DNA from 2 places in the Companilactobacillus bobalius genome. Region 1 is predicted to be linked to the other one. Evidence: predicted binding sites of a transcription regulator. Region 1 holds the regulator's gene; the other holds the start of a gene.
What was found. The regulator Rex, encoded in region 1, represses fermentation and respiration genes when NADH is low (regulators of the CRP and FNR family bind a similar motif). The targets are predictions, from matches to a motif close to TTGTGAANTANTTCACAA.
Positions count from the first base shown of each region.

Region 2: the regulator Rex is predicted to act here: its motif matches at 1,835-1,852, upstream of LKACC16343_RS09700 (OPT/YSL family transporter).

Region 1 is NZ_MYFM01000002.1:355,481-358,920, reverse strand. Features, by position in the region: gene manA (mannose-6-phosphate isomerase, class I) at 236-1,204, opposite strand; gene LKACC16343_RS04855 (redox-sensing transcriptional repressor Rex) at 1,224-1,874, opposite strand; gene LKACC16343_RS04850 (ABC-F family ATP-binding cassette domain-containing protein) at 2,011-3,440, shown strand, end outside.
Region 2 is NZ_MYFM01000006.1:62,547-65,986, reverse strand. Features, by position in the region: gene LKACC16343_RS09700 (OPT/YSL family transporter) at 1-1,630, opposite strand, end outside; gene LKACC16343_RS09695 (PTS sugar transporter subunit IIC) at 2,348-3,440, opposite strand, start outside.

The DNA of each region.
Region 1 (3,440 bases):
TTTAAGTCCCCTTTGAAATCAACATAGTCTTAATTATAGAAGACTTTTTGTAAAAAATGAAATTGATAACGGTTTCAAATTAAAATATTTTTCATTCAGTTCATTTTTACGAACATTATTTAGCCCCACGCATAAAATGGTTCTACTTTTGCTTGATTTAGCCAATAAAAAAAACAGAACATCCGGTTTTTTCAAATCGACATTCTGCACTTTTTTACATTATTTTAATATTTATCTAATCTTCGCCTGATTCTGAAGCAATAATATCCAAATCACCAGAAAGCGTCCATGAAGCAACAGTTGCTGGAACGATTAAATGAATACCCTTGCTCAAATCATAGTCTTTTCCATCAACGGTAATCTTACCTTGACCATTAATTATAGAAATCAAAGTATACTTACCAATTTGGTGATGTAATTCGACTGGTTCCTTAATTTCCCAGTGATAAACTGAGAAGAATGGTGATACGGGTGGTTGAACGAATGTTGTAAACTTGTTCTTGCCCTCTTCTTTTGATTCAATATTTAATTGTGGATCTTTATGAGGAACTGTAATTGTATCCTCTGATTGTTTGATGTGAAGGTCACGTTTCTTACCAGTAGACTTTTCAACACGGTCATAGTCATACAAACGATATGTTGTATCACTGCTTTGTTGTGTCTCTAGAGCCATAATACCCTTGTTCAAAGCGTGAACAGTCCCACTTGGTACATAATAGAAGTCACCAGTCTTAACTGGAACTTTTCTTAGTAGATGATCCCAGTCACCTGACTCAATCATCTTATCAAGTTCTGCTTTGTTCTTAGCATTGTGACCATAAATCAAGTATGAACCTGGTTCAGCATCAATGATGTACCAGCATTCTGTCTTACCTAATTCATGTTCATGTTCTGCTGCATATTCATTGTCAGGATGAACTTGAACAGATAGACTTGCTTCAGCATCCAAAATCTTTGTTAGAAGTGGGAATACTTTTCCCTTAGGATTGCCGAATAACTCACCATGATTTTTCCAAAGATCATCGACATATTGACCAGCAAATTCACCATTTTCAACTTGTGATCTACCATGTGGATGACCTGAAATAGCCCAGCATTCACCAATAGCGCCATCTGGAATATTGTAACCAAACTTAGTTTCTAGCTTTCTTCCACCCCAAATTTTTTCGTGGAATACAGGCTTTAAGAACAATGGTTCACTCATAATACTTTCCCCCAAAAAATTATTCTTGCTCTTCTTTCATTGACTTATCACGATCTAAGAAGAAAATCAGAGTCTGCAATTCATTAGCCAAATCAACATAATGAACACGGATACTGCTTGGAACATTGATAATTACTGGTGTAAAGTTCAGGATACCTCTAACTCCAGCATCAGCCAATAAGTCAGCAGTTGTTTGAGCTGCATTCGAAGAAACAGTCAAGATACAGACATCGATTTGTTGCAAATGAAGTTGTTCCTTTAGTTCAGATATATCATAAACGGGAACACCACTCTTAACTGTGCCAACAATTTCCTTATTAATATCAAAAGCTGCTGCAATTCGAACATTATTAGTCCGAGAAAAGTTATAATTTAGTAAGGCGTTACCTAAATTACCTACACCAACTAGGGCTACGTTAGTACGCTTATCTTGATTCAAGAGCTTTTTAAAGAAAGCCACTAAATCGTTTACATCGTAGCCATAACCACGTTTTCCAAGTGCTCCTAGATATGAGAAGTCACGTCTTATTGTAGCACTATCTATCTTGACCCCTTCTGATAATTCTCCAGAAGAGATCTTTTTTGTACCTTCATCTTTTAAAAATTGAAAATACCGATAATAAATTGGTAAACGCTTTATTGTTGCGTTTGGAACAGTTGTTTTTGTCATAATTTACCACCATATGTGTGTCATTTCACTAACATTTATAGTAAATAAAAATCGACAAAAACGCAATACGTTAAACCTATAAAGACATAATTTATTGAATAATGATAAAATTGTGAATATATAAAGGAGTTTGAAATTGATTTTATTACAAGCACAGAACATTACAAAGAATTTTGGTACTAAAAGGCTATTCTCTAACGTTAGCTTTGAAGTACAGGATAATAGTAGAATTGGTCTAGTCGGCCGAAACGGTGTCGGCAAATCAACTATGCTCAAAATTATTTCTGATCAAGAAAGTTATAATAGTGGAAATATTGCTCTGAAAAAGGATACAAATATCGGTTACCTTGCTCAGGACTCCGGTTTGAATAGTGAAAATAAAATTTTTGACGAGATGGAACACGTTTTTGATTATCTAAAGGAACAAGAAAAAAAGATGCACACTTTAGAAGAAAAAATTGCTGACCCCAATGTTCAAGATTACGACAACATTTTGAAGCAATATGATCAATTGCAAAATACCTTCCGTCAAGAAAATGGTTACGGCTATCAATCAGAGATTCGCAGTGTCCTCAAGGGATTCGGATTCGATGAGGATGTTTGGCAAGCACAAATATCAACCCTTTCTGGTGGTGAACGTTCACGCTTGGCTATGGCTAAAATGCTCTTGGAACATCACGATATTTTACTTTTGGATGAGCCCACAAATCATTTGGACATCAATACAGTTGAATGGCTTGAAGGTTATCTCAAAAATTACCGTGGCGCACTAGTCATCATTTCCCATGACCAATACTTTTTGGACAAAGTCGTTACTGAAATTGTTGAGATCAATCATCACTCATCAACTCATTATTCTGGTAATTACTCTTTCTATTTACAAGAAAAGAAAAAAAATCAAGAAGTAGCCTGGAAACATTATGAAGAGCAACAGGCTGAAATTAAGAAGACTGAAGAGTATATCCAAAAGAATATTGTCCGTGCTTCCACTACCAAGATGGCTCAAAGTCGTCGTAAGAAGTTGGAACATATGGATGTCTTGGATCGTCCTGACAGTGATCAAGGCTCAGTTCATTTTAAATTTCAAATTGATAAGGAAAGTGGCAATGACGTATTACTCGTCAAAGATGCCGCTATCGGTTATGAAGACCAAATTATGTCCGAACCTATCAATTTAGATGTCAAAAAGGGTGAACGTGTTGGTATTATCGGACCAAACGGTATCGGTAAATCAACTTTTCTTAAATCTATCTTGGGACAAATCCCAATGATCAAGGGAACATCTCAGTTTGGTGCCAATGTTCAAGTTGGTTACTACGATCAGAATTTGAAAAATCTTGATCCAAAAAAAGATGTTCTTCATGAAATTTGGGATATCTATCCTCGTTTAGATGAACAAGTAATTCGTAATATGTTGGGAGCTTTCCTTTTCAGTGGTGACGACGTACTCAAACCTGTTGCTGGATTATCTGGTGGTGAAAAGGCTCGTTTAACTTTGACAAAATTAGCTATGGAACACGATAACTTCTTAATCATGGATGAACCTACTAACCACTTGGATATTGA
Region 2 (3,440 bases), on a different contig from region 1:
TTGAAGTTGTTGAGATTGGTAGATAGAATCCTAAAGCAACAGTCATAATTGATAGACCTAACATCCAGCAAACAATAGCCATGACAACACCGATAATAATCATGATCCAAGGAAGATTTCCTGACATGATACCAGTTGTCAAAGTGGCAATTAAATTAGCTTGTGGTAAACCAAATGGTGGATTTGAACCTGTAATTTTTAATTGAGGTTCAAGAAGTACAGTCGTTCCGACAACCACGATGACACCAATCATTGCAGCAACCATGAAATACTTCATCATTTCATTCTTGTTGCCACCAATGACATAACTAACTTTTTGAGTCTGCATATAAGCACCACCAACTGAAATGGCAGTAACAATGAAGACTCCAAATAATAGAAGAATTTGATTATCTGCATTACTCTTCCATCCGAAGATAACGAAGACTAATGTCATGATAACTAGTGAAGCAATGGTCATCCCTGATACTGGCGCATTTGAACAACCAATTGTTCCAGCCAATCTAGCGGAAACAATTACGAATAATAGTGCCAAAATAATAGAAAGAATACCGCCTACAATAGCCATGGCGATGTTGCCAGAAATGAAGAATCCAACAACAAAAATTGCAATAACAGCAATAACTAATGACCAAATACCTAACATATTACGATCATCACTGCCACCATTTCTAGCATTCAAAGTTTTCTTGATTGATGTGACGATAACAGGAATCAACTTAATGGCTCCGACAATACCACCACAGAGCATCATACCGGCACCAATGTATTTCGAATAAGAACCGGCAACTTGGTCAACACCCATTTGATTTACAGCAATTGTCACATCGTTCCAATCTTTAGCATTGTTAGTTGCCATTTGAGTAAAGTTAGCAATTAATGGCGTTATAGCAAAGTTAGATAGAATTGAACCAGCAAACATCGTTAAAGAAACATCTAGTCCAACCACGAATCCAATACCAGCTAACATTGGATTGACTTCAGTCGACATCTTCCAACGATAGAAAGAATTACCAACATAAGTGATTACACTATTAACCCAACCAAAAACTTGAGTTGTCAAAAGTGTCAATAAACCACCAATTCCAAAACCAATTCCCATAAATTTCAAGGAATCCCCTCCGGCTTCGGAGGCAACCAAAGCTTCAGAAATAGCCATAGATTCTGGATAAACTAATTTTCCGTGTTCTTCAACTACCAAGTAGTTTTCAACCAGTGAAGCCGTTCCGATTGCAAACAGTACAGCCAAAGCCCCAACTAAAACTCCGGCAATAAAGTTGACCCGGCCACCAATAATGATAATGGCAGGTAAAACATAAATCATTCCACTGGCAATAGATTCACCACCACTGGACATTCCTTGGAGTAAATTCTTACCCAGCATGCCTTTCTTTTTAGCAAAGGCGGCAATAAGTCCAGAACCAATAATTGATCCTGGAATCCCCGCAGCAACGGTTAATCCAGCTTTCATACCAGAATATGCTGTTGAAGCGGCAAAAATAACTGCTAGTATGGCACCCATAATCATAACGACTGAGCTGCCACCGTGATTATCTTTATCAGTCACATACGGTACATATTTTTCACCCGATACACCACCGTAAGCGGACTGAGATAAACTCTTTTTCATCTCGATACCTCCCCTTAAGTCAACTTATGCTATCCCAAAACCACTAGGGGAAAACACTTGACTCTTTTGTGATAATTCCAATTATTTATAGAAGGTTCTTCATAGCCTTTATTCATAAACAACACCTATGAGTATTAATTTCCTCCTTTTTTCTGTCGATTCATTTTCATGATAACGGTTACATTTGCAAAAATCAATAGAATTTTGTGACATAGCTCACATTAACATTTCAAACATAAACAACACTTTTTCAGAGTGTTCACAGTTAGTAAACACTTGTCTTTCCTATTTAGCATAGGGTTTGGCGCTTGTCTTTTATTAATCATGGTCTAAGAATTTTAATTTTAAATATACGTATATTAGCTTTTTACTAATAAAGCCATATTTATCACAAACTTTTTCATAAATTTCTGGTCTGTTGTTTTCATATCTATTTCTTCAAAGAATATGAATAAAGTACCTCTATGATTTGACTAATCATTAATTAGTTTGAGAGTTTCATTATATATACAAAACTTTGTTCATTTTTTAAGGTGTACTTTTATTAATAATTAGTGTCATGAAACTGACTTCTTATCTATCTATTATTAGCATTCACTACAGATGGCATATTAATTTCACACATTATCCACCAAGTTAATTAACTTTTTTAAACAAAAAAATACTCTATGAATTTTTAAATTCATAGAGTATAAGTTAAGTGATTAAAACATCTAATTAAGCTTCTTTGACGTCCATATCTTGGTTTTCCTTTGAAAGAACCTTATCGTTGATCATAACGAATGGAATGTATACTAGAACGCCTAATACAAAGGTGATCAGTTGAATAACAACAGCACGCCAGTCACCAGCTGTAGCTAGGAAAGCACTGAATCCAATTGGCGTAGTCCATGGAACTTGAATAACACAAGGGCTCATCCAACCTAATACAGTTGTTACATAACTAATTACAAGACCCATAACAGGTACAAGTACGAATGGAATAGCTAGTGAAATGTTATAAACGATTGGGTAACCGAAGATAACAGGTTCGTTGATGTTAAAGAATCCAGGTGCAATTGATAATTTAGCAACGTTCTTAGTTACGGCACTGTGTCCAACTAGGAATGTAGCAACTAGTAAACAAAGTGTTGAACCGGAACCACCCATCAAACCATAAGTTTGAACTTGGGAAACGTTGATGATATTAGGAATTGCTTTACCAGCGTTGTATGCGGCAATATTTTGTGTAATATTGATGATCAAAAGTGGCTCTAGAATTGAACTGTAAATAACTGATTGGTGAATACCGAATAACCAGAGTAAGTTACCTAGTGAGTAAAGAATAATAACTCCCCAGATACCTGTTCCGATATGACGAAGTGGTTCTTGAATGAATGTTGTGATCAAATTGATCAAGTTCATTCCTGATAAATTGTAAAGTAGTGCTGAAATAATAGCTGAACATGATAAAACGATGATCATAGGAATCAAAACATCGAATGACTTACCAACAGCTGGTGGAACATTTTCACCTAAGTGAACTTGTAATTTCTTAATTCTAGAAATTCTGACAAAGGCCTCAGTAGCAATCAAACCAACGATAACACCGGCGAACATTGCCCCTGTACCTAAGTTAGTAAATGGTAAAACAGCTGAAACATCGACTGCTTTTTTAGCACCATCTGGAATCAATTTAACTGTGTTTGGCATCATTGTTACCAAAGCAGACATTGATACTAATGCAGCAGAAATTGGATTATCAAAGCGTCTGTTTTTAGCTAAGCAGTAACCAATCATAGCTGCAATTAAAATACCTGAAATATTTAGT